Regions from separate parts of the Pseudoalteromonas sp. UBA6610 genome, predicted to be linked through region 1. Evidence: predicted binding sites of a transcription regulator. Region 1 holds the regulator's gene; each other region holds the start of a gene.
The links. The regulator ArgR, encoded in region 1, controls arginine synthesis, uptake and breakdown. The targets are predictions, from matches to a motif close to ANTGAATANNTATTCANT.
Positions count from the first base shown of each region.

Region 1 (7,685 bases):
AAACGGCTAAATTATTTGAAGCCGCTACAGGGCTTGCAGCTATTATTACCGAGCAAGATAACAGTGTGTTAGATGCGCTTAATTTATATGGTATGCATTTAGGTACTGCTTTTCAGTTAGTTGATGACGTACTTGATTACAACGCAGACGCTGACCAATTAGGTAAAAATATTGGTGATGATTTAGCAGAAGGTAAGCCAACCTTGCCGCTAATATATGCGATGAAGCACGGCAGTGATCAGCAAAGAGCCCTCATTCGTGATGTCATTGAGCATTGCAATGGTATGGATAACCTTGAGGCTATTTTAACGGCACTTAAACAAACCAACGCACTTGAATTTACAATGCAAAAGGCGCAGCAAGAAGCAGACAAGGCCATTGCCTGTTTAGACTTTTTAGCAGAGTCGCAGTACAAGCAAGCGTTAATCAGCTTAGCGCGTATAGCTGTAGAGCGAGATCACTAACTTTGCAGCCTCCCTTAATTAGTATTTAAGGGCCATCATTTTCGAGCAATAAAAAAGCCTGCATAAGCAGGCTTTTTTGTGCATAACTTGGCTATTACGCCATGAAATCAACACCTTCTTTGATGTCTTTTTTCAGAGTTTCAAGCATGTCGTTTTTAGCTTTTTCTTCAAATGCGCTTAGCTCGCCGTAAGAAAGAATTTCTTCTACGCCGTTTGTGCCTAAACGTACTGGGTGAGCAAAGTACTCTGCATCGCCATTTTCAACAGCAACGTATGCGTAATCTACTACGTCTTCACCTTGTAGGCCTTTAACTAAAGACATACAAAAACGTGCTGCAGCAGCACCCATAGATAATGTAGCTGAACCACCGCCCGCTTTAGCATTTACTACTTCAGTACCTGCATTTTGGATACGTGGAGTAAGTGTAGCTACTTCTTCTTCAGTGAAGCTTACGCCTTCAACTTGAGAAAGTAGAGGTAGAATGGTTGTGCCTGAGTGGCCACCAATTACTGGTACTTTAACGGTTGCTACGTCTACGCCTTTAAGCTCAGCAACAAATGCTTCTGAACGAATTACGTCAAGCGTAGTGATACCAAATACGCGCTTAGCGTCGTAAGTACCTGCTTTTTTGAATACTTCAGCAACAATTGGTACAGTGCCGTTTACTGGGTTAGTGATAACACCCACTAACGCTTTAGGACAGCTAGCTACAATGCCTTCTGCTAATGTTTTGATGATACCTGCGTTTACGTTAAATAAATCCGCACGATCCATACCTGGTTTACGTGGCATACCCGCTGGGATAAGTACGATATCACACCCTTCAAGCGCTTTATTTAAATCGTCTGCGCCAAAACCTGCTACTTTAACATCTGTAGGGATGTGAGATAGGTCAACCGCAACACCTGGTACAACTGGTGCAACATCGTAAAGTGATAATTCAGAACCAGCTGGTAAGCCTGTTTTTAATAATAAAGACAACGCTTGACCGATACCGCCTGCAGCACCTAATACAGCAACTTTCATTGGAATTCTCCGTAATTTGAGGTAGGAAATATTTGTGGCTCTTAAGATAATGAAATTAGCGACTAAAAACAAATTTATCCTGCTTATTTCAGGTATATTTTCGACCATAGTTGTAAACTTTGTTGGTTTATCGCAGCAAACTGGCAAGTTAACTAAACAACTGCTGCATAATTATTCATTTTTGTGTAGAATTTGCATTATAAATAACAAAAATGAATAAAGACTATGCAACCACAAGACAAACAAGAAGCGCTGGTAAAAGCGTTTAAAGCACTTTTAAAAGAAGAGAACTTTGGCTCGCAAGGCGAAATAGTCGAAGCATTAAAAGAGCAAGGCTTTGACAATATAAGCCAAAGTAAGGTGTCGCGCATGCTTAGCAAGTTTGGCGCTGTGCGTACCCGTAATGCTAAACAAGAAATGGTTTATTGCCTACCCGCAGAAATGGGCGTACCGACTGCTAAAAGCCCACTACGTCAGCTTGTTATTGATATTATGCATAACGAAATGATGATTATTATAACCACCAGCCCAGGCGCTGCGCAGTTAATTGCCCGCTTATTAGACTCACTAGGCAAAGCGGATGGTGTATTGGGCACAATTGCCGGAGATGACACTATTTTTATTGCCCCAGCAAAAATATCTGAAATAGACATTACACTAGAGCGCGTACGCATTTTATTTGATACGGTTTAAAGCTGTTTTAAAAAACTAACTGACGGCGCAAAAAACGCTGAGCCCATATCGGCTTGAGTAAAATCAAGCCAGTGGTCGTAACACTCCCCTTTTCCTATGCGGCTGTTAAGTACCTTTTCAAACGCACTTCCCGATGCAGAGCATGTAATACTTAGCATGCCTTGCTCGTAAACATCGCCATACGGCATGCTTTGGTTAAGCAGTATTGCTTGGCCGCTTTCATCTTTTAGCTCACTTCTAGTCGCGTGGCTCGTATCTACCTTAGGCTCAATTAAGGTGTTATCTAAACGTGTACGCCCCATAATATGCTCTTGCTCGCTTAGTGATAAATGCTGCCATACGCTCAGGTCATGCTTATAACGCTGTACATGAATATAGCTGCCTTGGTGTTCAAAGCTGTCGGGGTTATTAACCAGTGCCGTGATTCGTTTTTGGCGTCCATGTGGGGTGTCGCCTGCATAAATAAAGCCGTTAAAGTCTCGCCCATCTAAAAACCTAAAATTGCGAATTTGTTCAACCAGCTCTACATCGGGCGAAAACAACTTTAATATTTGCAATGCAAAAAGGTGATTAACATCTTCTCGGTCTGAGCGAATTTGTATGAATAAATCACATGGCTGTACGCGCATAACAAAATCACTGTGATTTATATTAGGAAAGCTTTGCAGCTCGCTTGGGATATATTCAGGTAGTATATGCGGCCAATATTGCGCGCCTATAGCCACCATGCAAGAGAGCATGGCTTCGGAAAACTGATCACTAAACTCTTCTTCAATTGCGCTTACGCGCTTAAGCTTTGCGCGCAATGACTCGTCTTGACCATCAAATACATTAAAAAATAAATGCAAACCGTGTAAGTTTGCTTCAGCACAAATCCCAGATTGCGCTTGCGCCATTGTTATTCCTTAGCTTTATAAAACACAGCGAATAACACATTTGTTATGATTCGAAAAAATTCACCGTGTGAGGTTTTATTTTTATTATAACCTGTTCATTTATTTCAAATGACTGGCCATATTGTGCGGCAACTTCAATCTCTTGCTCTGCAATTACAACAGTGTAAACATAAGCCGAGCCTATAAACCGACGGCTTAAAATACTCACACCTTGAGGATTATCGGCCTGCGTATTTTGCGCAAGCTCAATATGGTGCGGACGAATATACACCACCCCTTTTATTGCACTGTGCGTATGCTCATGCTGCGATTGCACGACACCAAAAGGCGTTGTGTATTCAGTTGCCGTTAACACTTCTGCGCCTAAGTATATGCCCTGACCCAGAAACTCTGCAACCTCCTTTGTCTTTGGCATGGCAAAAAGCTGCTCTGGTGTACCTTGTTGGGCTATTTTTCCTTGGTGCATAATGGCTAGCGTGTCTGAAAACGCAAAGGCTTCTTCTTTTGAGTGGCTAACAAATACCGCAGAAACCTGCTGCGCTTTAATAATGCGCCTAATATCAGCAATTAACTCAAAGCGTACTTGTGTATCTATGTTCGAAAAAGGCTCATCAAGAAGCAATAAACTAGGCTTATAAGCCAAAGCCCGCGCAATAGCCACGCGTTGCTGCTGGCCACCCGAGAGCTGATGAGGGTAGCGTTTTGCACACCCCGTTAAATGCACTAGCTCTAGCATTTCCTCTACCCGTTGCTGTTTTTGCGCTTTGCTTATTTTACCCAGCCCAAACGCAATATTATCTGCCACACTGAGGTGCGGAAACAGGGCATAATCTTGAAACATCATCCCTATATTACGATGCTCTGGTGATACAAATGTATGCTTGTCGCTTACACATTTGCCATCTATAAATACACTACCTTCATTTATTTCAATAAGGCCAGCAATTGCTTTTAAGGTGGTTGTTTTACCGCAGCCGCTGGCTCCGAGCAAACACACAATTTCGTCTTGACCCACCGTTAAATCTAAATTGTGTAGCACATGCGTGCCACTGTAGTGATAACCCACACCTTGTAAATTTAAACGGCTCATTTAACTGCGTTGCTCCATAGAACGATTAATAAAATACAAGGGGATCAACCCAACCAAAACAATAAATAAAGCGGAAATAGAGGCAAGCTCAAGCTGCTCATCGCTCACATATTGAAATACATGTGTGGCTAAACTTTCAAAGTCAAAAGGCCTTAATAGTAATGCAGCTGGCAGCTCTTTCATACACTCAATAAATACAAGCAATGCAGCTGTTAAAAGACCTCGACGTAATAAAGGAAGGTGCACTAAGCGCAGTGTTTGCCCTTGGCTTTTACCCATAGATTGGCTAGCCATATCCAGTGAAGGACTAATACGTACAAAGCTCGATTCTATAGCACCGTGCGCAATGGCATAAAAGCGCACTAAGTAAGCCAGTATAATAGTGACAATGCTACCGGTTAGTAATAAACCTATATCTAGGTTGTAGCTCTCAAGGGTTGTATTTATTGAGTTTTCTAATACGCTCAGCGGTAATAACACAGCAATAGCCAGTACCGTACCTGGTAGTGCATAGCCGGTGCTCGCTAAGCGACCAGGTATTAAAGTATAGCCTTGCTTTGCCACACGCTGATAAAAAACGATTAGTGTAGCGAGTATTATGCTGATTACGCTTACAGTAATAGCTACTTTTAAACTTTGCCACGCGTAACTAAAAAAAGCCGTGTTCCACGCTTTATCAAAGTAAGTTATTGCATAATTTAGCAATACCAACATAGGTATAATAAAAGCAATGAGCAAAATAACACTGCAAAATGACGTAGCCAGCCATGCATGTTTACCTTTAAGTTTGTATAACGACTCGCTATTAACACCTGATTGACGCTCAAACACGGCTTGGTTACGCCGACTAAAGCGCTCCGCCATTAAAGCTAAAAACAGCAGTAACAGCATAACGCCCGATATTTTCGCTGCAGCCGTGAGTGAGTAATAACCAAACCATGTATCGTACACCGCGGTGGTTAAGGTGCTCACTGCAAAGTAACTTACCGTTGCATAGTCGGCCATGGTTTCCATGCTTATGAGCGCAAGGGCTGCCACAATTGAGCCACGAGAAAGCACTATACTTACCTTAAAAAAGCTTTGCCAAGGCGATAAACCCATTAATTGACTAGCTTGCACTAGCTTAAATGACTGCTCTCGCAGTGCGGTTTTAAAAATTAAAAATAAATACGGATACAGCACAAGTGCGATCATCACCATAGCGCCGGGCAAAGTGCGAATATCAAAAAACCAATAATCCGTTGGCGAGTGCCAATCAAACCACTCTCTTAGGGCTATTTGCACAGGGCCTGCGTAATCTAGCAAATCGGTATACACATAGGCTATTAAATAGGTTGGCATTGCAAGGGGCAGCATAAGCGCCCATTCAAATTGCTTTTTGCCGGGGAAGGAGCAATACGCACTGAGCCAACCAAGCGGTAGCGCAATTGCACAGCTAAGCAGGCATACGCCAAAAATAAGCAGCACAGTATTAGTAATATAATCCCACAGCACGGTATCCCACAGATGAGAAAATACCTCTGAGTCGCCTTGTAAAGATTCATAAATCAGAAAAAACAGCGGGGCCGACAATAAAAGCCCTGTCGACCAAGCAAAGAGCTGCCATTTAGACAGCTTAAATATAAAATTCATTAAAGGTCGAACTTCACCTCATCTATTAGCTTAAGGGCTAACGGACGATATTTACTGATCTCATCAAGTGCTAGGCCATCTTCTTTAAAGCTTCCCCAAGAGGCCACTAAACTTGATAGCTCAACGCCTTGCTTAACAGGGTACTCCATATTTACAGAGGCATACATATTTTGAGCTTTGGTTTCGCTCATAAACTCAATAAGCTTAAGGGCATTATCAGGATTTTTTGCATATTTAGTAATGACAGCACCCGAAACATTTATGTGTGAGCCGCGATTTTGCTGATTAGGAAAATTAATATAAACAGACTCAGCCCACGCTTTTTGCTCGTCGTCTTGAAGCATTTTGCCAAGGTAGTAACTATTACCTAAAGCAAGATTGCACAAACCTTCTTTTACTGCTTTTACTTGCGCGCGATCGTTACCTTGTGGCTTACGTGCTAAATTAGCTTTAACACCTTCTAACCATGTTTTAGTTTTTTCCTCGCCGTGATGAGCAATCATCGAAGCAACTAAGCCAAGGTTATAAGGGTGCTTGCCAGAACGTGTACAAATTTGTCCTTTGTACTGTGGGTTAGCCAAATCTTCGTAGGTGAGTTCAGGTAAAGCACCTAGGCGCTCTTTTGATGAATACACATTACGAACCCGCTTAGTTAATGCCACCCACTGCCCGTCGCTATCTCTATACGACGCAGGAATATTGTTTTTAATGCGATCACTTTTAATACTTTGCGTTAAATTTAGATCCTCTAGCTGAATAAGCGCACTAAAATTAGATGTTAATACTAAATCGGCTTTACTGTGCTTTCCTTCACGCTTAACACGCTCTATTAACCCTTTTTTTGCAAAAACCACATTCGTTTTAATGCCTGTTTGCTTAGTGAAGTCAGTTAAAATAGGTTGAATTAAAAACGGTTGACGAAAAGAGTAAATATTAACAACATCGCTCGCAAACGCAGGCGAAGCGCTAATAATACAAGTAAGTATAGCCAGTGCAGTTCTCATATCAATTTACCTAAATAGTAATTATTTACAGGGGATTTTATCGTGATACGTGAAAATATACACTCTTTACATAAATGTAAATAAGTAATTAATGACCAAAAGGGAAATACCGCGTAAGACATCTCTTACAGAGCTGACAGCTAATGAGTAAAAAAACCTATAACAACCCAGTAAAAACAATGTAAGCATCTGTTTTTATTTGATTTGTTATAAATACTCACTTTTTATAAGTAAATCCATAGCCGTTTTAACCTATTTTAGTTGCACCAGCACGCTACAATTACTACATCAACCAAGCAGTGATGCTTATCGAGTAAAAGGAAATGGACTGCTTACTCGAACAACCAATGATTAGGTTACTACGGACAACACGGAAATTAGGACAGGCTCAGGATGAGTATCGCAATGGATTGTTGCACAAAGGAACGTATCAGGACGATACAGCAAGGATAACAACAGCGGATAGTTGTTTAACAGGATGTGACAGGAATTAAATGGACAGGCCCTTGAGGCAACACAATGGAATTGTGAATTAATGGACTGCACTAGGATGTGCCAAAAGGAATAGGTAATAGTTTTTACCACTACAGGATGTACAGGGATTTAAAGGAGATAGGCCCGGATAGCCTAAATTACATAGAACTAAAAAGTAATATCGTAATCACATGGATAAGTAAAAATTGGAGTTGATTAAGTTCAATTGCAGGATGCAAAATTAGAAGATTCCGCAAGCGCGCCTAGAGATAGAGCGCGCTTTTCTTTGCCTAAAATTAAGTTACTGTGGCCTGCCCTTATTTCGCTTACCAAGTAAGTACGCATCACGAAATTTTATAAAGTGCTGTTCAAGCTTTAAGGCGGCATCTTGCTCACCTGCGAGCG
Region 1 covers NZ_DJHW01000139.1:1,236-8,920, forward strand. The annotation lists gene ispB (octaprenyl diphosphate synthase) at 1-464, shown strand, start outside; gene mdh (malate dehydrogenase) at 559-1,491, opposite strand; gene argR (transcriptional regulator ArgR) at 1,717-2,184, shown strand; gene B4F91_RS18285 (Dyp-type peroxidase) at 2,181-3,080, opposite strand; gene B4F91_RS18290 (ABC transporter ATP-binding protein) at 3,124-4,170, opposite strand; gene B4F91_RS18295 (ABC transporter permease) at 4,171-5,802, opposite strand; gene B4F91_RS18300 (Fe(3+) ABC transporter substrate-binding protein) at 5,802-6,806, opposite strand; partial or broken gene B4F91_RS18305 (tRNA-uridine aminocarboxypropyltransferase) at 7,582-7,685, opposite strand, start outside.

Region 2 (7,685 bases), on a different contig from region 1:
ATTTAACTAAACAGTCATAAGGTTTAAGCTGCTCGCCATTTACGGCAACCACTTCACCCTCAATAACCGTAAGCGTTACATGCTCAGCTTTATCGGGTGCTTGCTCTGGTGAATTAGTCCAGGTCCAAACTTGGTCACTAGGCTCACACCATGGATCTTCAAGCTCGCCGCCTTCGTGCGAAATATGCCATGCGTTAGCATCACGGCTGTAAATTTTTGTTGCTGAAGCAGAACACGGAATATCACGCTCAGCCAAGTAATCTAATAATGATTCACGGCTTGATAAATCCCACTCACGCCATGGTGCAATTACTTTTAAATCGGGTGCAAGCGCTGCAAAACATGATTCAAAACGTACTTGGTCATTACCTTTACCAGTACAACCATGCGAAAGTGCATCGGCACCTACTTTACGTGCAATTTCAACTTGCGCTTTAGCAATAATAGGACGCGCCATAGACGTACCTAATAAATAAGTACCTTCGTAAATAGAACCCGTTTTAAGCGTTGGGTAAATGTACTCACTTACCATTTCATCTTTTAAGTCAACTACGTAACACTCAGATGCGCCTGATGCGATGGCTTTTTCTTCAACGCCTTCAAGCTCTTCAGCGCCTTGGCCTACATCGGCAACAAAGGCAATTACTTCACAACCGTAGTTTTCTTTTAACCATGGCACGATAGCTGAAGTATCAAGACCACCTGAATAGGCTAAAACGACTTTTTTAATTGAACTCATAGGTGTTCCTTAACAAAATTTGGATTTAGTAATGTAACTAGCAGAGCATTTTGCGCATGCATGCGATTTTCTGCTTGTTGAATAATTTTTGATGCTGGGCCATCCATTACCTCAGAGGTAATTTCAAACTCACGGTGTGCCGGTTGGCAATGTAATACCGTAGTCGCACCTGTTTGTTCTAGCAATGCTTGGTTTAGCTGATAAGGCATGTATTTTTCTTTAACTTGCTCAAGAGGCGTATCATCGCCCATAGACACCCACGTATCTGCATATACAACATTAGCGCCTACAGCGGCTTCTACACGGTCGCTTACCATTACTGATGCGCCGTTCATTGCAGCAATTTGCTCAGCCTTTTTAAGAATTTGCGAATCAGGCGAGCTGCCTTTTGGTGTAACAGCAACAAAATCAGTTCCTAGCGTTGCCGCTAATAACATAAGTGAATGAGTAACGTTGTTACCTTCACCTAAGTAAGCCACTTTTAGCTCGCTTACATCGCCGTGTACTTCTTGTAGCGTTAAAAAATCAGCCAATGCCTGGCACGGGTGATATAAATCACACAAGCTATTCACTACAGGTACACTAGAGTATTCACCTAAGGTGGCTAAGGTGCTGTGCTGGTTTACGCGCGCTACAATTCCATCAGCCCACGTAGAAATATTAAGTGCAAAGTCTTTTACAGATTCACGTGCACCCATAGCGCCGTTTTGCTGATCTAAATACACAGCGTGGCCGCCTAAACGGTTAATACCAATATCAAACGATAAACGCGTACGTAAGCTTTGTTTTTCGAATAACGTAACAACAGACTTGCCCGCTAATACTTGGCTGTATTTCTCTGGATTTGCTTTTAAATCACGCGCTAATTTTAATAAATTAAGTGCGCCTTGTTGGTCTAATTCTAGACCCGTTAAAAAATTCTCTAACATGGTAACCCTATGGTGTAATCTTTGTTCCGACATGCTCGCCTTGTAGCAAAGCAGTTAAGTTTTCTGGCTTTTGCCAGCTGGAAATATACACACCGCGTCGTAAATGTTGGGCAGCGTGCAGGCTGGTCTTAACTTTGACCTCCATTCCGCCCAAAATTACCCCTTCATCAATTAAAGTATCAATGTGTTTTGTGTCAAGTTGATGTAACGGCTGCTTGTTTGCATCAAGTACCGCTTCTACATCTGTCATAAAAATAAGTTCTGCATTTAAGTTGCTAGCAATCGCTGCGGCAGCTTCATCAGCATTAACGTTATACCAGTTACCTTGCTCATCAAACCCAATAGAGCTCACGATAGGTAACCGACCAAGCTTAAGTAAATCGTTAACAATTGAATCATCATTACTTTCGCACTTACCTACTTGCCCAAGCGCTTTTAACTTTTGAGACGCCATAACTCCGGCTTCATACAAACAAAGGCCAACAGGTTTATGGCCTGCATTAATAGCTTGGCTTACCAGCTGCTTATTTGCACAGCCAGCCAGCGCCCCCACTATGTAAGGCATTTGCTCACTTGGGCTAATACGCAGTCCTTGGTGCTTTGCACTAGCAAAGCCTGCTTGTTTTAGCCAAGTGTCAACTAACGAGCCACCACCATGAACAATAACAAACTGATTATTTTGATCAGCGCTTAATACGTCAAACAAAGCTTTTGCCGCGTTTTCTGTATTAAGTACAGCACCACCTAATTTAATTACCCACGTTTTAGTGCTCATTAAAAGGCTCCTTTTAAGCCAGTGGTGTGATCTAAATTCATTGATAAGTTAATACATTGCAAGGCTTGGCCCGCAGCGCCTTTTAATAGATTATCTATCGCTGCCATAACAATCAGTTGAGTACCTTGCTGCTGCCAACCAATATCTACATACGGTTGTTTTACCACACTTTTAATAGATGGCACTTTATCAGCTAACAAACGAATCAACGGCTCGTTATTAAGTACTTGATAAGCATCAGATACGTTTTCCTTGGTAACGCCTGGCTTAAGCTGTACATAAATAGTTTCTAAAATTCCACGCGGAAAGTTACCTAAGTGCGGTGTAAATAACACCTTGTGGCCAAGGTGTTGTTCAATTTCAGGCCCATGACGATGGTTAAATAAACCATACGGGGCAAGCGATACTTCACAAAAGTGAGTACCTACGCTGGCTTTGCGCCCTGCGCCAGTAACACCTGAAACAGCATTAATAATCACTTTTTCATCACTCAACAAGCCTGCCTGTTGCAACGGCTTTAACGCATTAAGCGCAGCGGTTGGGTAACAGCCGGCTACTGCCACAAGATTTGCATTGGCAATTGCACTGCTATTCCACTCTGCTAACCCGTAGGCTGCTTCGTTTAATAACTCAGGATGTTGGTGCTCAAAACCATAGTAAGTAACATAATCGTCGTTGTTAGCAAGGCGGTAACCACCTGATAGGTCAAATACTTTTTTACCCATTGCTAAAAACTGCGGGGCTAAATCAACACTTACTTTGTGATCAGTACATAAGCAGATGTAATCGGCACTCGAATTAATGTCATCAAACGCTGATTCGCTCAGTGGTAATAGAGGAATATCAAGAAGATTTCTATGCTCTGGGTATAAATCACTTAATAATTTATGTTTATCTAAACTTCCCTCAGAGACATAACAGCCCGATAACGTTAAATTAGGGTGCTTAGCAACTAAGCTTGCTAATTCTGCGCCGCTATAACCGCTTGCGCCAATAATCGCTACATTCATTTTTTACTCGTTTATAAATTTACTACTAAATAGGTGTGGTGTTCGCTTACACTAGCTTAGATGCTAGCTAATACTTTTCTCAATGAATTGTTGATTATCGTCGCATTATCTTCATGGCTATACTTAATATATTTATGCTTAAAAAGTGAATTGATATTCATCATAAATACTTTTATATTGTTATGCAATTAAATTGAATAATTATTTTGGATTTTTTTATGTCTTTGCCGTCATTTCTCTCTATGTACCAACAACTCATTGCTGCCCCCTCTATTAGTGCAATAGAAGATGAGCTTTGTATGAGTAATAAAGGGGTAATAGAGTTGCTAGCACGTTGGTGCGAAAGTTTAGGTTTTACTTGCGAAATTATAGAGTTAGAAGGTGGAAAAGGCCGATACAACCTACTTGCTAAGCGGGGGGAAGGCGATGGCGGCTTAATGCTTGCAGGCCATACAGACACCGTACCGTTTGACGATAGCCGCTGGAACCACGACCCGTTTAAACTCACTGAACATAACAATAACTTATATGGGTTAGGTAGTATTGATATGAAAGGCTTTTTTGCTTTTGTATTACAAGCTATTAGTGAGCTTGATATAAAACAGCAAACACAACCTATTTTAATACTTGCCACTGCCGATGAAGAAACCACCATGGCGGGAGCGCAGCAAATTTGTAAGCATCCTAATTTAAAACCTGCGCGTTGTATTATTGGTGAACCTACTGATATGACTCCTGTATTTACTCACAAAGGACATATGAGCACGGCTATAAGAGTGATTGGCCGCTCAGGTCATAGTTCCGATCCCGAACGTGGTCTTAACGCCATCGAAGTCATGCATAAAGTGATTACAAAGTTGCTGATCTTAAAAGAGCAGTTAAAGAATAAATATTCAGTTGAACATTTTGAAATACCTTACCCTACCTTAAATTTAGGTAATATTCATGGTGGCGACAACGCAAATCGAATTTGTGGCTGCTGCGAAATGCATATAGACATGCGCCCGCTCCCAGGGTTAAGCATTAAAGACTTACAAGCCTTACTTATTGATGCCACCAGCGATATAAACGCGCAATACCCAAGCGCAGTGAGCGTAATTGATTTACACGAGCCCATTCCAGCTTTTAGTGGCAGCACTGATAGCGCACTCGTTAAAATGGCAGAAAAAATTGCAGGGGAAAAAGCCGTTGCAGTAAATTATTGCACAGAGGCTCCGTTTATTCAGCAACTTGGCTGTGAAACAATAGTCATGGGGCCTGGCTCAATTAATCAAGCCCACCAACCTGATGAATTTTTAGCAATGGAGAAAATAAACCCATCGCAAAAAATTATAACTGACATTATTAGGGCAAACTGCTTTAACGCTTAAAAAGAAGACTGTATTAAAAACTCACAGCAAAAATAACAAAGGCGCCCATTGGCGCCTTTGTTTTAGCTTATACCTAGGCGTTACTGCATATACTTACTTAAGTACTTTTTAAATACAGGGTCTGTTTTAGCAAGCTCTTTTTGCTCAGCTAAAATCTCTTTTAATATAACACCCGATGTTAGCGGATTAGCCAATACCACTCTAAATACCACTGTTGGCTGATTATCGTACTTTGAGGGTGTTAAGCGAGTACGCGATACAAACGAACGACCCGATTCACGCTGGCGTTTTTGCATACTAGCAGTAAAACGATTGAGCGACGCGAAAATTTCTAACCGTGTTGCGGCATCCGCTTGAGCTATGGCTTGTTTAATTTGTTTAGGCACATAGCGGTATGTAAGCAAACACAGCTCAGGCTCTGAAATCAGCTCAAAGTCTTCATCGGCTTTAATTAAATCAGCAAAGTAATGTGCTTTTTTGATACTACGATCAATAAGCATTTCATAGCCTTTGCGGCCAATAACGCGTAAGCAAGCATGTACTAACATAGCCATACCTGGGCGGCTGCCTTCAAGTGTATGGCTTCCTAAATCTTTTGAACCTTTACGTAATATGTACTCTGCATGGTGCTCTATTGCATCCGTAGCAGTTGGGTCTTTAAATAACACCAAGCCTGCGCCCATTGGCACATACATTTGTTTGTGTGCATCAATAGTAATTGAATCTGCGCGCTCAATTCCTTTTAATAATGGGCGATGCGTTTGCGATAAAAGCGTTGCCCCACCCCACGCTGCATCAACGTGAAAATGGCAGTTTATTTGCTGAGCTAAATCGGCCATATCATCAAGAGGGTCGATATTACCGGTCTCGGTTGTACCAGCAACCCCTACAATTGCCATAACTTTTATGCCTTGCGATTCAAGCTCTAAGGCTTTTTCGCGCATGGCATTCACATCAACCTTGTTATTTTCGCAGGTTTTTACACCAATTAAATTTTCACGGCCGATGCCTAGTAAGTCAATTGATTTACCTAAAGAGTAATGCCCTCGCTCCGACACTAAAACGGCCAGCCCTTTGTAGCCATAATGCAGCATACCGGCAACGAGCCCTTGAGCGGCAATGCCTTTAAAGCTGCCGTCGGGTTTTAATAAGCGGTTACGCGCAATCCACAGTGCCGTTATGTTTGCAACTGTACCACCGGAACAAAAAGCACCGAGTGATGTTTTAGCACTGTGCATCCATTTAGAATAAAACGACTCATCTTGCGAGTAAGCTAAATGATGCATCATGCCTAGCACTTGGCGCTCTAGGGGCGTAAATGCTTTTGAGGTTTCTATTTTTACTAGGTTTTGATTAAGCCCCACCATCAATTTTGAAAGCGGTAGTAAAAAATGCGGAAGAGCCGATGTCATATGCCCAATAAAGCTAGGCGCAGCCGTGTGTACCGAATGGGCAACTAGCTGCTCCATAATATCTTGGGCGTAAGCAGATACAAACGTTGGGTTTTCTGGGATCACCGCAGCCTGAAAATCTTTTTCAATTTCGTGTAATGGTTTTTCAATTGCCGCTATATTTTCGTTTAAAAACCCTGCTAAATTACTCGAAATTTCAAGCTCAATTTTGCTTAAAGTTGAGTCTGGCGCTTCAGGTACAGTAAATATACGCTTAAGGCTTTCTTTAGAGGCGACGGCACAACGCTTTTGATCCATCTTTATACCTAGTGTGTGTGTAGCTAAAACACGCGTTTAACAGTTAAAAATGCCAAACTATGGCGCTATTATAAGCAGCGTGCTTCTTTTAAAAATTGCGCTAACTTTACTGCAATATAAGTAAAATGTCTCCCTTTAAGCCATAAAAGCGACTAAACGGATGACAAATATTGTAAAAAAATTTCAATAATAGGATTTTATTAAAAAGTCACATTTTAGTTTTGGGCAAATTGCATTTATGCGTATACTTAATATGTGTAACAATAAGGGACAAGTATGCTCACAGGGAAATTAAAAGGGAAGTGGTTTATAGCTGGCTTTACATTGTTTTTGGTCAGTTTATTAGTCTATGTTTATTACACCTATAGCTCAGCGCGTAGCGAAATAATGCACGCTGTCGATGAGCGCCTTCTAAATGCCGCCACCAGCGTAAAACATATTTTAGGGCAAAGTTACCACGATAGAATTAGCCAAGGTTACGATATTGGTTTTTCGGTTTACCAAACTAAAAGCAAACAACTCTCAGAGCTTGCGTAAGCGCTTGATATAGCTTACGTTTATTCGATGATCATGCGCGATAACAAAGTTTACTTTACCTCATCCAGCTACACTAAAGACGATCAAGAAAACGCACGTGTTACGCAATTTCTTGATTTATACCCAGAGGCCACCGACATTAACAGGGGCGCGTTTTATTCTACCGAGCCTGTTTTTGAACAATCTAGCGACCAATGGGGTGATTTTAAAACTGTTTTTATTCCCTTTGTAGATAAATATGGTACTACCTACATTACGGGTGCCGACATAACCTTAGATGATTTAAATAAAAAGCTTCAATACAGCGTCACTAAAGCCATAATAACGGCGTGTTTTTTCTTTTTTATTGCGGTACTGGTTGCAGCTATTTATATATATTTGTTAAAGCGCACCCTAGCAACAGATGCCAGTACGGGCTTTGCCAATCATATTGCGCTTGAGTACTTTATCAAAAAGAGTAATTCACACCACATGCAGCTTGCCATTATTTGGGTGAACGAAATTGAAGATATTAATAGCTTTTATGGCACTCAAGTTGGCGACAACGTAATGAAAAACTTGCTCAGCCATTATCAAAGCCGCAGCCCGCAAAGCTGTAAGGTGTATCGCCTTGCTA
Region 2 covers NZ_DJHW01000017.1:68,486-76,170, forward strand. The annotation lists gene B4F91_RS02040 (argininosuccinate synthase) at 1-739, opposite strand, end outside; gene B4F91_RS02045 (ornithine carbamoyltransferase) at 736-1,668, opposite strand; gene argB (acetylglutamate kinase) at 1,676-2,443, opposite strand; gene argC (N-acetyl-gamma-glutamyl-phosphate reductase) at 2,443-3,453, opposite strand; gene argE (acetylornithine deacetylase) at 3,672-4,823, shown strand; gene panP (pyridoxal-dependent aspartate 1-decarboxylase PanP) at 4,904-6,532, opposite strand; partial or broken gene B4F91_RS02070 (EAL domain-containing protein) at 6,809-7,685, shown strand, end outside.
Region 2: a site for ArgR is predicted at 3,598-3,615, ahead of argC (N-acetyl-gamma-glutamyl-phosphate reductase). Genes of this name have one in related genera too.

Region 3 (7,685 bases), on a different contig from region 1:
TTGTATTGCAAAGTTGCTATGGGTTTGGGTGATGTTTTGATATTCGCGCCACAAGCTTTGGTGCGCACGCGTGGTAATTTCTATATAGGCAAAGTAGCGTACCGCATTAAGTAGCTTATTGCGTAATATTTCACCGCAGTGTGGGGTGTCGTCTGCCCAGTTATCGCCATCAGATGCTTGCGCTGCGTATATATTCCATTGCTCTGAATCATAGCGCTCTTTTATTATTTCGTTCATTAATTTAAGGGCACTGGAGACAATGGTGCCGCCAGTTTCTTGAGAATAAAAAAACTCTTGTTCGTCGACCTCTTTAGCTTGTGTGTGGTGGCGTATATACACCACCTCAATGTCTTTATAACTTCGAGTCAAAAATTGATAGAGCAAAATATAAAAACGCTTTGCCATGTCTTTTGTGGCCTGATCCATCGAGCCTGATACATCCATAATACAAAACATAACGGCTTTGCTGGTGGGGTGGGGGCGTTTTTCATAATTACGAAAACGTAAGTCGTAATTATCAATAAATGGTACGGCTTTTATTTGCTGTTTAAGTTGCTCAATTTCCTCTTGTAATAATGCAATAATGGCTTGGTCGCTGTCGGTTTGCTCACACTCCATCGCAAGTTGACCTTCAAGCTCTGCTAGGCGTCTTTTTTTACCCGCACTCATGGCGACTCTTCTGGCGAGTGAGCCCTGTAATGAGCGTACTATATCAATATTACTGGGCATACCATCGCTACAAAAACCAGCCCGATGAGTTTTCATTTGTACAAGCTTATCTAGCTGGTTTTCTTGTAAGTTGGGCAGTTCTAGGTCTTCAAAGAGTAAATCAAGGTATTCATCTTTAGAAATAGAAAACACAAAGTCATCTTGGCCTTCGCCTGAATCACTTGCATCGCCATCGCCTGCGCCACCACCTTGGCCGCCTTTAGGGCGCTCAATTTTGTCACCTGTTGAAAATTGATCGTTGCCAGGGTGAATTTGTTCTCTGTCGCCCCCTTTACCTTGGTGAAAAATGGGCTCGCTAATATCTCGTTGCGGGATAGATATACTCTCCCCTGAACTTGAGTCGGTAACGCTGCGTTTATTAACCGCATCAGACACTGCTTCTTTTATTTGCTTTTTATAGCGCCTAATAAAGCGCTGACGATTAAGCGTGCTTTTGTTTTTACCATTTAAGCGTCTATCTATAAAATGCGCCATACTGTTCCCCCTAAACTACATGAAGGTTACTGCGATTTTCTAACCCGTAAATACCACTCAGAAAGTAAACGCACTTGTTTTTGCGTGTAGCCTTTTTCAACCATGCGGTTAACAAAGTCCTCGTGTTTTTGTTGATCTTCAGCGGAGGTTTTTGTATTAAAGGAAATAACAGGCAGTAGATCTTCGGTATTTGAGAACATTTTTTTCTCAATCACAGTGCGTAGTTTTTCGTAGCTTGTCCATAACGGGTTTTTACCATTATTGTGAGCGCGTGCACGTAATACAAAGTTAACTATTTCGTTCCTAAAATCTTTGGGATTAGAAATGCCGGCGGGTTTTTCTATTTTTTCAAGTTCTGCATTTAACGAGGCGCGGTCAAATAACTGTCCTGTATCTGGGTCTCTGTATTCTTGATCTTGTATCCAAAAATCAGCATAAATCACATAGCGGTCAAAAATATTTTGGCCATATTCAGAGTATGACTCTAAATATGCGGTTTGTAGTTCTTTACCAATAAACTCAACATATTGCGGAATTAAATAGCCTTTTAAAAAACTTAAATAGCGCTCTTCCACTTCGGCGCTAAATTGTTCACGCTCTATTTGTTGCTCCAAAACATAAAATAAATGCACCGGATTAGCTGCAACCTCGGTGGTATCAAAATTAAATACGCGCGACAAAATCTTAAAAGCAAAACGAGTGGAAAGGCCGGTCATGCCTTCATCTACCCCTGCGTAATCACGATACTCCTGATAAGATTTTGCTTTAGGGTCGGTATCTTTTAGGGTTTCACCATCATAGACCCGCATTTTTGAGTAAATACTAGAGTTTTCAGGCTCTTTTAATCGAGATAAGGTAGTAAATTGCGCTAACGCTTTAAGCGTACCTGGTGCACACGGTGCACTGGCAAGTTCACTATGCTGAATAAGTTTGTCGTAGATTTTTATTTCTTCGGTCACGCGCAGGCAATAAGGGACCTTTACAATATAAACACGATCTAAAAACGCTTCATTGTTTTTATTATTTTTGAATGTTTGCCATTCTGACTCATTTGAGTGGGCTAAAATCATGCCGTTAAAGGGCAGAGCGCTAATACCTTCAGTACCGTTGTAGTTACCCTCTTGCGTTGCGGTAAGGAGTGGATGCAGCACCTTGATAGGGGCTTTAAACATTTCTACAAACTCCATTAAACCTTGGTTTGCTAAACATAAAGAGCCTGAGTAAGCGTAGGCATCGGGGTCGTTTTGAGCAAAGTGCTCAAGCTGGCGAATATCTACTTTGCCCACCAATGCAGAAATATCTTGATTATTTTCATCACCGGGTTCGGTTTTGGCTATACCTATTTGATTTAAAATAGAGGGGTAGCGTTTGACGACTCTAAATTGGCTAATATCGCCGTTAAATTCTTTTAATCGTTTACCAGCCCATGGCGACATAATCGTTTTTAAATAACGTGGTTTAATACCGTATTCTTTTTCGAGAACGTTGGCATCTTCTACTGGGTCAAACAAACTGAGAGGGTGATCGTTTACCGGAGAGCCTTTAATTGAATAGATAGGCACTTGTTGCATTAAATATTTTAGTTTTTCTGCAATTGAAGATTTACCTCCCCCAACAGGGCCGAGTAAATAAAGGACTTGTTTGCATTCTTCTAGGCCTTGAGCCGCATGCTTTAGATAGGAGACAATTTGTTCTATGGCATCTTCCATGCCGTAAAAGTCTGCAAAGGCAGGGTAGCGTGCAACCACTCTATTAGAAAATAACCGGCTTAAACGTGCATCGGTTGCAGTATCAACCATTTGCGGCTCGCCTATTGCCATAAGTAAACGCTCAGGGGCGCTGGCATAAGCTGATTTGTCATTTTTACAAATTTCTAGAAATTCGCTAATGCTGTATTCTTCTTCTTGTGCTGCTTCGTATCGTGCTTGGTAGTGCTCAAAAATAGTCATAATAACCTCCGAAACCCGCTTTAAAAAGGTGCTTACTTTTTAAAGTTTAGTCAGAGATTGATATTTTTGTGCAATAAAATTAAAAATTTAAGTGAAAAAAGATCATGTGGCTAAATTAGCAATTTCGCGCGTATAAAGGCGGTTTTAATTTTATAAAGGCATAAAAAAAGACGCCGAGGCGTCTTTTTAAATCAGCGTATAATAGCTAATTAAGCGAAGTTAGCGTTCGCGAATTCCCAGTTAACAAGCGCCCAAAAACCTTTAAGGTAATCAGGACGAACGTTACGGTAATCAATGTAGTAAGCGTGTTCCCATAAATCCACAGTTAGGATTGGTGTAACACCTTCGTCTGTAAGCGGCGTTGCTGCGTTAGACGTGTTTACGATATCTAATGAACCGTCAGCTAGTTTAACTAACCATGTCCAGCTAGAACCAAAGTTATTAACCGCTTTGTCGTTTAATGCATCTTTAAACGCGTCAAAAGAGCCCCATTTAGCGTTAATAGCGTCAGCGATAGCACCTGTTGGCTCGCCGCCGCCATTTGGAGATAGACAGTTCCAGTAGAAAGTGTGGTTCCAAATTTGTGCAGCGTTGTTAAATACGCCACCTTCAGATGAACAAACAATCTCTTCTAAAGATTTGTTTTCAAATTCAGTACCTGGAATTAAACCGTTTAATTTAACAACGTAAGTGTTGTGGTGCTTACCGTGGTGATACTCAAGAGTTTCTTGTGAAATATGAGGCTCAAGTGCATCAATTGCATATGGTAGTGACGGTAGTTCAAATGCCATTTTTTTATCTCCATCTTCTTTTGGTTGATAACTCGCTTGATAGTACGTAATGCCTGATAGAACAGAGCACTTACCTATACCAAACGAAAATATAGTGTTACTATAATTGTTGAGTATTTTACTCAAGTTTAAGCAAACAGCAATGCTATTGCTAAAGACTATTTCAATTGCGGCTTTATTTGCCCATTTTAAGTTATATATCTGTGGCCACAATGATTTATTTTCAAGCCCTAGGTATATCAAGCTATCGTCATTTTGAGGTTGTAGATGGAAACCATTGATAAAATTAAACAGCAGATTTCAGAAAACCCAATTATCCTTTACATGAAAGGGTCGCCTAAATTACCAAATTGTGGTTTTTCTTCACAAGCGTCACAAGCTCTAATGTCATGTGGCGAACCATTTGCCTATGTTGATATTTTACTTAATCCAGATATTCGCGCTGAGTTACCAGCATACGCAAATTGGCCTACTTTCCCACAGCTTTGGGTTGAGGGCGAATTAGTAGGTGGTTGTGACATTATCATTGAAATGTTTCAACGTGGTGAATTACAGCCACTGATCACTGAAACTGCAGCTAAGTATAAAGAAGCTGACGCAGAGTAATTGCTACTTTGCTAGATTATTAAAGCCACGTTTTACGTGGCTTTTTTGTGCCTATATATAACTTTATTACGTCTTAATCTCTTGGTCAGCCCATCAGTGGGTGATTATAACTATTAATTTGTGCTCAATAGTTAGCAAACTCAGCCCTTGCTCCTTGTTTAGGTGCACCTAGTCAGGATAAGTAAGCAACAAAGCTACTTAATATAAGCGCGAATTTTAATTAAAATATGAGTTTTATATCAATGCGCAATAAGACGTAATCATTTTGCGGGGCTAAACGTGTCGCTATCTGCGTTAAGTAATTCTTTTTTAGAACAACTAAATAGCGAGTTTTTTGCCCAGCTATCAACACGTTTTTCCAGCTTTACAATAGTTCGCTCAATCAAGCGAATTGGCATTAAATAAAAATTCACTACATCTGCACTAAAAACGATACCACAATTAATAACTATACTAATGAACGCTAAAAAAGCGTGATCCTAAACCTCTAATTTATTTAAAACGCATTAAACTATCTAAATGTTAACTGAACCTGTGGGAAATTAGTGAATATTTATTCATTGCTTTGATGCTTTACGTTTACGTAAAGGGTATTGCTTTAACGCCTTTGTTTTTACAAAATGTTAAAATTGACACCAGTGTCATGAAAAAATAACGCGCAAATAAGCGCTAAATGTTAAAACTTATGGGTGAAAAAGAAATCTTGCCTTGAAGTGAGAAATATTCAAGAATGTGAATATGTATTCAAAATAATATTGACTCTATTTACTATAGAGGCTAGTTTTGTGCGTCTGTTAGCAAATCGTCGAGCAGTTCATTCACGTTAACAGTGCAGCAAGGGAGGGGTCTATGTTATACGACTCAACATTAGAAAAAGATAATTGTGGCTTTGGCTTAATAGCCCAAGTAAATGGTCAAGCTAGTCATCGGCTTATTCGTACAGCTATTACTGGACTTGATCGCATGCAGCACCGCGGTGGTATTTCTGCCGATGGTAAAACAGGTGACGGCTGTGGTTTATTATTACAAAAACCTGACAGTTTTTTCCGTGCTATTGCGAGTGAGCATAATTGGCACTTAGGTAAAAATTACGCCGTAGGCATGGTTTTCTTAAATTCAGATCCCGTTTTAGCACAAGCTGCAAAACAGGTTTTATGTGAAGAATTAGAACAAGAAACACTTAAAATACTCGGTTGGCGTGAAGTGCCTACTGATCCTTCAATGCTAGGGCCAATTGCTACACAGCAATTACCTGGTTTTGAGCAAATTTTTGTTAGTGCGCCTGAAGGATGGCGCTCTAAAGATTTAGAGCGACGTTTATATGTAGCACGTCGCCGTGCAGAAAAGCGTTTAGCAGAGGATGAGTCGTTTTATATTGCGAGTTTATCGGGGTTAGTGACTATCTATAAAGGCCTTATGATGCCTGCAGATTTGCCTAACTTTTATTTAGACTTAGCTGATATTCGTATGACCAGCGCTATTTGTGTATTCCATCAGCGTTTTTCTACTAATACTCAGCCGCGTTGGCCTTTAGCACAACCATTTAGGTATTTAGCGCATAATGGTGAAATTAATACCATTGAAGGTAACCGCCAATGGGCTCGTGCACGTTCGTATAAGTTTTCATCGCCACTTATTCCTGATTTACAAAGTGCAGCGCCATTTGTAAACGAAACCGGCTCTGACTCTTCAAGCTTAGATAACATGCTGGAGCTGTTTTTAGCGGGTGGCATGGATTTATTCCGTGCTATGCGTATGCTTGTACCACCTGCATGGCAGAAAAACCGTGCTATGGATGATGACTTACGCGCATTTTACGACTTTAACTCTATGCACATGGAGCCGTGGGATGGCCCTGCGGGTATTGTTATGTCTGATGGGCGTTTTGCAGCCTGTAACCTTGACAGAAATGGCCTGCGTCCAGCGCGCTATGTTATTACCCAAGATGGCTTTATTACACTTGCCTCTGAGGTAGGGATTTGGGATTACACTGCAGATGAAGTGGTTGAAAAAGGCCGTGTAGGACCAGGTGAGCTGTTAGTAATTGATACTAAATTAGGCAAAATTTGGCACTCAGACGAAATCGACCAAGATTTAAAATCGCGTCATCCTTATAAGTCATGGCTTGAAGAAAACGTTAAACGTTTAACCCCGTTTGAAGAGCTTACCGAGCAAGATGCGGGTAATCGCTCATTTGATGACGAAACACTTGTTAAATACCAAAAAATGTTTGGTTACACTAACGAAGAGCTCGATAGTGTTATTCGTGTAATGGGTGAAAATGGCCAAGAAGCAACAGGTTCTATGGGTGATGACACGCCATTTGCAGTACTTAGCGAAGGGCATCGTTCATTGTACGATTACTTCCGCCAAAAGTTTGCACAAGTGACTAACCCGCCAATCGACCCGCTGCGTGAAAACCACGTAATGTCACTGGCAACGTGTATTGGTAGTGAGCAAAACGTATTTAATGAAACTACAGGCCACGCTAAGCGCCTACAGTTTGATACGCCAATTTTAATGTATGCTGACATGCAGCAGCTACTTAATGCCGATGACGAGCATTACAGCTACTGTAAAATTGATATTACATACACAGCAGAGGAAGGTTTAGAAAAAGCGGTTGCACGTATTTGCGACGCTGCACAAGAAAAAGCAGCAGCCGGCTGTGTAATGCTTATTTTATCTGACCGTAACTTTAGCGAAACCCAATTACCAATTCCTGCTGCTATGGCGGTAGGTGCTGTACAAAAACGTTTAGTAGATAATAACTTACGTTGTGAGTCTAATATTATTATTGAAACGGGTAGCGTACGCGATGCACACCAATTTGCCGTATTACTTGGTTTTGGTGCAACCGCAATTTACCCATACCTTGCATACGAGTCACTGGTTGCGATGAGCGACAGTAAAGTGATTGATAAATCGTACTGCGAAGTGACGCTTTCGTACCGAAAAGCCATTAATAAGGGCTTGTACAAAATTATGTCTAAAATGGGCATAAGCACAATTGCATCGTACCGTTGTTCAATGCTTTTTGAAGCGGTTGGTCTATCTGATGCTATGGTAGACATGTGTTTTAAAGGTGTGGCAAGTCGTATTAAAGGCGCCTGTTTTAGCGATTTTGATATTGATC
Region 3 covers NZ_DJHW01000090.1:36,323-44,007, reverse strand. The annotation lists gene B4F91_RS11975 (YeaH/YhbH family protein) at 1-1,203, opposite strand, end outside; gene B4F91_RS11970 (PrkA family serine protein kinase) at 1,230-3,152, opposite strand; gene B4F91_RS11965 (Fe-Mn family superoxide dismutase) at 3,362-3,943, opposite strand; gene B4F91_RS11960 (Grx4 family monothiol glutaredoxin) at 4,211-4,549, shown strand; gene B4F91_RS11955 (hypothetical protein) at 4,810-4,962, opposite strand; gene gltB (glutamate synthase large subunit) at 5,399-7,685, shown strand, end outside.
Region 3: a site for ArgR is predicted at 5,281-5,298, ahead of gltB (glutamate synthase large subunit). Genes of this name have one in related genera too.

Region 4 (7,685 bases), on a different contig from region 1:
ATACGGCCATCAACACCTTTAAGGCTCCCCTCAAAGGCAGCGTACTTTTTACGTACATCTCTAAAGTAAGCCGCTATTTCTTCTAGCTGGTTTAAATCTAATTCGGTATCGCGGGGCGTACCTTCAACAATTGCTACAATGGTTTCTGTAGCTGAATGACCGTAAGTCATACTCATTGAAGAAATAGCGGTATCAAGCATATCAATGCCTGCATCAATGGCTTTTTGATACGTAGCTGTACTTAAACCGGTGGTTGCATGGCACTGCATAGCAATAGGGATAGAAACGGTTTCTTTTAGCCCTTTAATAAGTTGCTCTGCATCGTATGGTTTTAATAAGCCTGCCATATCTTTAATACAAATAGAGTGACAACCTAAATCCTCTAGCTGTTTTGCAAGGGTTAACCACATATCAAGAGTATGCACAGGGCTTACAGTATAAGAAATCGTACCTTGCGCGTGGGCACCTACTTTTACAGCCGCTTTAATTGCCGTTTCTAAGTTCCGTACATCGTTCATGGCGTCAAAAATACGAAATACATCTACACCATTTTTGTGGGCACGCTCTACAAACTTTTCTACCACGTCATCGGCATAGTGGCGGTAACCCAATAAATTTTGCCCACGTAAAAGCATTTGCTGTTTAGTATTGGGCATTGCTTTTTTAAGGGCACGAATACGCTCCCACGGGTCTTCACCTAAATAACGAATACACGAGTCAAACGTAGCGCCGCCCCACGACTCAATAGACCAATAACCGGCATCATCAAGTTTGCTAGCAATAGGGAGCATGTCATCTAAGCGCATACGGGTTGCAAGTAAAGACTGATGAGCATCGCGTAAAACAAGTTCTGTTAATTTTAATTTAGCCATGTGTGCCTCTTATTTATTATTTGATTTGTACTGAGCAATGGCAGCACTAATAGCAGCGATGTGCTCGTTTGGCACACCTTGAGATTTTAAAGATGGTGATTTAACCGGTATTGCAACTTCAGCCTCGTCAAAACGAGCAACCAAGTTAGACATGAATGACACAGCACCAATCAATATTGAAAGAAATACAAACACGCCCACCATGCCCGTAAGCATCAAGCTACCTGCGGTTGTGAGTACAGCTCCTATATCCATTTTTCTCCCCCTGCACTATATAGCGATATAAAAAACCGCTTTATTTAAATAATTATTCACCGAATGATAACAAAACTTTTAACTTTGTCCACCACCTGTCAATTGGTAAAACCAATTAAAATTAAACTAACATACAGCCACAATAGTTAACATAGCTAATACAGGGTTAAATTAGCTTAGATATAGATGATAAAAATAACCGTTATAGGCAAAGGTTATATGGTTAAGCCCAAAAAAACTTAAAAACTATTAAAAATAGTAAGTTAAACGGCAGGTAAAAAATTAGTTTGGGCTAAAATGTAAATTGGTCTTACCAAGAATAATAAAGCAGCGCACAAAAAATATTTATTTTTTTACTCTCTTTACAATAGTGTGAATAAGTTACATCGTTAAACGTAAAACTTACCAATCCTAAATTTATAATCTTCGCCCAAAAAACCATAACATATTGAAAATTAATAAAATTAAGCTCTGGCACGCAACTGGCATTATTACTTTCGAACGAATTTGATAACCAAGGAGAAAACAATGTTACGCTGGACAATTACATTTTTAGTTATTGCTTTAATCGCTGCAGTGTTAGGTTTTGGTGGTATCGCAGGTGCCGCAGCTGGTATAGCAAAAATTATATTCTTTATCTTTTTAGTACTTTTAGTGATTTCTTTAGTTTCAGGTGCGCTGCGCGGTAAATCGCCCAGGTAGCTACTAACATACTTAAAACACTAAACAATCAACATATACAAGGAATTACATTATGAACTCAACAACTTTAAAAGCAGCACTAATCGCCGTATTTGCAGGTTTCTTTATGATGGGTTGTGAAGACAACCACGCAGAAGAAGCAGGTGAGCGTATTGATGAAGCAGTAACTGACGTGCAAAACTCTGTTGAAGATGCATGTGAAAATGTAAAAGAAGGCGTTAACGCAGAAGAAACTAACTGTTAATCTGTTTGGTAACGTAAAAAACGGCTTTTAATAAGCCGTTTTTTTGTGCGCGAATAAAAAGCGGCTTCTAACTCTTAAAATGCATAGCCTACATTAACGGGTGTGATTTTTACGCTAGCTTGTTAAAATAGCGAAAACTATTACTTATTAGCAATTATGGCACTGACCACCACTTACACACTCGATAAACCCTACTACTACGAATGCTTTGACGAGTCCCACTCTTATAGTAAAGCAGCCAAGCCAAAGTATTTTTTGCTGGCATTACTGGTGTGCTTAGGTTTAATTAGTATTTACGCTATGGACGATCATTACCTAGGTACATTTTTAATAATGCTGGGTGTATTAGAATGCGTTGCCTTTTATTACCGCAGGCCTTGGTGGGTTACGCGCCAAATGTTTAGTCGTGCTTCGGGCTCAACGGTTACTCTTTCGTTTACCAATGACGCTATTAGCACCGAGAACCATTATAAAAGCCATACATTTAAGTGGGCAGAAATAACCCATATTATTAAAACCAACCACGGCTACTTAGTACACCATAATAAAGGTATGCAATATATTTCTAGTAGTGTATTAACCGATGAAATGCGCGATTTTATAAACAAAAAGTTAGCAGTAAAAAGCCATTAAAATAGCTTTATACTGCTACACGACATATCTTGTTAGCTCTGTTTCACTCAAGGCCTAATATTTTAGGAAATCAGCCGAAAAATGATGGTTTTGCATACCTATAGTACCTTTAACTCTATTCCTCTGCTCACAGTAAAGTAAAAAATGAGTGCTTATTTTAGTTAAGATATTTAACCAGATAGATAATTTATATTAAAAAAATTGCAGACTATACTAAATAAGCTCAGCCTTTTTATGCCTAGTAAACTTTGCATGCACTAATTTATAAAGTGCAGGCAATATTAATAGCGTCAGTAGAGTTGATGAAATAATTCCGCCAACCACAACCGTTGCCAGCGGCCTTTGTAGCTCAGCGCCGGTGCCTGTATTTAGCGCCATAGGAATAAACCCTAAACTCGCCACTAAAGCCGTCATAAGTACTGGTCGCAAGCGCGAAAGCGCACCGCTTTGTATTGCATCTATCAAACTAAGCCCATCAGCTCTTAACTGTTTAATAAACGACAGCATAACCACACCATTTAATACCGCTACACCACTAAGCGCGATAAACCCCACACCTGCCGATATTGAAAGCGGCATATCACGTAAAAGCAACGCAAGTACGCCACCACTAAGCGCAAGTGGCACGCCGCTAAATATAATTAACGAATCACGAAGCGAATTAAACGCGCTATAAAGTAGTCCAAATATAAGTAATAAAGTAACCGGCACCACCAGCGATAGCCGCTTACTTGCCGATTCTAGCTGTTCAAACGTGCCGCCATATTCAATCCAATAACCACTAGGTAAATTAAGCTGCGAATTTAAAGCGGCTTGTGCGTCGCTTACAAAGCTTGCTAAATCGCGCCCTTCTACATTTGCAGTTACTACAACGTTACGCTTACCGCTTTCGCGGTTGATTTGATTAGGCCCTTTATCAATACTAATATTTGCAACTTCGCCAAGCGGTACAAATGCAAGGTCGGGATTAGCACTTTTTGGCACAGCAACAGGTAAACGTGCAAGCTGTGTTATATCGCTCGACCAACGCTCATCTAAACGCACTAATAACGAAAAACGTTTGTCGCCTTCATAAATTAGCCCAGTTTGCACACCACCTATAGCAGCACTTACACTTTGCTGTATATCAGTTACGGTTAAACCTAACAGCGCCATGTGGTCGCGAAGCGGCGTTACCGAAAGCGTTGGCAGGCCTTCCATTTGCTCAAGGCGTACATCGGTTGCACCAGTAATATTTTGTACCAAGGCTGTGGCTTTTTCACCGAACTGTTTCAATGTTGATAAATCATCACCATAAATACGCACAGCCACATCGGCGCGCACGCCAGCAATTAGCTCGTTAAAGCGCATTTCTATTGGTTGGGTAAACTCATAGTTATTACCGGGTACTTCATTAACTAAATGGCGAATTTGCTTAACCAGTTCTTCTTTAGGTAAAGCAGGATTTGGCCATTGCTCACGCGGTTTTAACATTAAAAAGGTGTCGGCAACGTTAGGTGGCATAGGATCGTTTGCTACATCGGGAGTACCAATTTTTGAAAATACATTAGCCACCTCAGGCTTAGCTAAAATGGCTTGCTCTAGCTCTTTTTGCATTTTTACCGATTGCTCAATACCGGTGCCGGTAATGCGCAGCGCATGCATAGCGATATCGCCCTCATCAAGCTGCGGTAAAAATTCAGCCCCCATATTTTTAACTTTAAAGCCAAGCGCAATTACAAGCACACCCGCAATACTAACCATAAACCACGGTAGTTTTAGCGATAAGCCAAGTAGCGGTTTATAGCCTTTTTTAATTCCGCGCATCACGGTATTTTCGCTCTCACTTACTTTTCCTCGCACAAATACCGCAATGGCGGCAGGTACAAAGGTAACCGCAAAAATAAGTGCGCCAACTAGTGCTGCAACAACGGTAAATGCCATTGGCTGAAACATTTTGCCCTCAACACCACTTAATGCAAACAGCGGCAAATACACCAGCATAATAATTAAAATGCCAAATACTGCTGGGCTGAACACTTCTTTAGTGGCGGCGGTTACCACATTTAAACGCTCGTTTAGTGTAAGTAGCCTGCCATGCTTATGTTGCGCAAGGCCAAGTTGCCTTAAACAGTTTTCAACTACAATTACAGCGCCATCAACAATTAAACCAAAGTCGATTGCGCCTAGGCTCATTAAGTTACCCGACACTCTATTACCTACCATACCGGTAATAGCAAATAACATACTAAGCGGAATAACCATGGCCGTAATTAATGCGCCAGTTACATTACCCAGTAGTAGCAGTAAAATAACGACCACCAACACCGCACCTTCAAACAGGTTGGTTTTTACAGTGTCTATGGTTTTATCAACAAGGGTTGTACGGTCATAAACAGCCTCAACCACAACACCTTCAGGCAAGCTTAGCTGTACATCTTTGAGTTTATCAGCCATGGCTTTTGCCACTACGCGGCTGTTTTCACCAATGAGCATCATGGCGGTGCCGAGTACGGTTTCTTTACCGTTATAAGTAGCAGCGCCGGTTCTGAGCTCTTTACCTAAACGCACATTTGCTACATCTTTAATGCGTACTGGTGCATCATCGCGCTTAGCAACCACGGTATTGGCTATATCATCAAAGGTTTTTAATTGCCCTGGTGAGCGCACTAAATATTGCCCGTCAAAACGCTCTATAAACCCTGCACCTTGGTTACTATTATTTAATTTAAGCGCCGTAATTACATCACTTAGTGTGAGCTTATAAGCCAATAGCTTTTCGGGCATGGGCGCTACTTGATATTGGCGCTCAAAACCTCCTTGGCTGTTTATTTCGGTAACGCCTTTTACTTTTAATAGCTGCGGGCGAATAACCCAATCTTGCAGGGTACGTAAATCTTCTGCATTAAATGGCGTACCATCGTCTTTTAATGCACCGTTATTTGCATGCACAGAATAAGTAAAAATCTCCCCTAACCCGCTGGCAATTGGCCCTAAGTTTGGTTCAATATTGGCTGGTAGGTCTGAACGAATACTTTGAATACGCTCACTAATTTGCTGGCGCGCCCAATAAATATCGGTCCCTTCATTAAAAATAACGGTTACTTGCGAGAGCCCATAACGCGAAATTGAGCGGGTGTAATCAAGCTTAGGAATACCCGCCATTGCAGTTTCAATCAAATATGTAATGCGCTGTTCGGCTTCAAGCGGAGTAAAGCCCGGCGCTTTGGTATTTATTTGCACTTGTACATTAGTTATATCGGGTACCGCATCAACGGCTAAATTTTGTGTGTTGTATACGCCAAACCCAGCAAATAAAAGTGTGAGTGCAAGCACCATCATGCGGCGCTTAACCGCAAACGAAACTATCCAGTTAATCATGCTACCTCCTAGTGAGAGTGACTTGCGCCGCTTTTTAAAATATCGGCTTTAATTACATAACTATTCTCAGTTACGTACTCACTGTTTGGCGAAAGTCCTTCAAGCACTTCTACCCATTCGCTGTTTTTAGCACCAAGTTTTACAGGGCGTACTTCAAACACATTGCCACTTTTAATAAACACGCTAGGTTTGCCATTAAATTCCTGAACAGCAATCGCTTTAACGCGTACAGCCGCATCTACTTTTGCAGTACTAATGTCGCTATTAACATGCATACCAGGTCGCCAATGGCCATCAGGGTTTTTAAGCTCGATTCGCGCACGTGCAATATGCCCGCCACTCATCATTGGGGCTATGTAAAACACCTCACCTTGGGCATTTAAATGATGATGTAAGTCATACACTGTAGCGCTTTGCCCTATGGCGAGCTTTTCAATGTTATCGGGAAAGGCCGACAGCTCAACCCATACGGTTTCAAGGTTTACTATTTCCATTAAAGCGCTACTGGCAAGCTCGCCGCGCTTTAAATATTGCTCGGTAATAACACCTGTAATTGGGCTTTTTATGTTGTAATTTTGTAGGGTTTCACGGTTGGTTATGCTGGCAAGCTTCTCGCCTTTTTTAACGCTTTGACCAATGCTTACAAAAATATCGTTAACTAACCCGGTATAAGGCGCCATTACTTCAACGGTGCTCTGCGCAGTGGGTGCTATAACACCAAATAAAGTATCGGTTAGCTCAACGCTACCTGCTTTTGCAATGTCAGTTTTAATACCAGCGCGTTCAATTGCTTTCTCGCTTAGCGTTGTGCGCCCTTCTTCTTGCTCATAATGATAATTTATTTCAGCGCCTTTATAGCGAGCCATTACATCAAGCTTAAAAGAATGCGGCTCGTTTACGCTCACGGTACTCACTAAATAGTCATCTTCAGCTTTAAAGCGAATAAGCTGTGGCGCTTCACTTAAACGCTGCACGTTTATAGTTACGTCCAACTGCTTTATATCAACGGCTTTATTGTTATTAAACCCGTATATTCGCAGCTCGGTATTACCGGCAAACTGGGTTAATTTAAGCTCTAAATCAAGGGCGTTATTGGTTAGTAAAAAGCCGCCATGCGGGCCTTTTTGTGTGTGTTCGTCTTTATGGCTTTGTTCGTGGCTGTCACCATGACTTTCTTCGTGATTGTCATCAGATGCCATAGCCATGCTACTTAAAAATGGGAGTGTAAATAATTGCGTAATTAATAATGCGATAAGAGTTTTATTCATGATTGATGAGTCTCAATTAAAGGTTGGCCAGTTAAACGCTCAAGGGTAAGGAGCACTTGATATAGCTCGCTATGCGTTATGATAAGTGCGCGTTTAGAATCAAATAAAGCTTGCTGTGCATCGAGTAATTGCAATACCGATATTTGCCCTTGTTGATAGCTTTTTAAACTTTGTTTTATAAGCGTTTGCGCTTGTGGAATAACCTGCTGTGTTAAAAGCTGTGCTTGCGCCGCTTTGCCTTGGTAATACGCATAGAGCGTGCGTATTTGCTTACGTAACTGAATACGTAATTGCCCTTGTTGCTCATTAAGTAGCGTAAGTTGATGCTTCGCCGCCTCAATATTACCGCCA
Region 4 covers NZ_DJHW01000070.1:21,959-29,643, forward strand. The annotation lists gene oadA (sodium-extruding oxaloacetate decarboxylase subunit alpha) at 1-872, opposite strand, end outside; gene B4F91_RS09750 (OadG family protein) at 882-1,127, opposite strand; gene B4F91_RS09755 (DUF1328 domain-containing protein) at 1,656-1,829, shown strand; gene B4F91_RS09760 (hypothetical protein) at 1,882-2,073, shown strand; gene B4F91_RS09765 (YcxB family protein) at 2,230-2,706, shown strand; gene B4F91_RS09770 (efflux RND transporter permease subunit) at 2,920-6,066, opposite strand; gene B4F91_RS09775 (efflux RND transporter periplasmic adaptor subunit) at 6,075-7,334, opposite strand; gene B4F91_RS09780 (TolC family protein) at 7,331-7,685, opposite strand, start outside.
Region 4: a site for ArgR is predicted at 1,171-1,188, ahead of B4F91_RS09750 (OadG family protein). Genes of this name have one in related genera too.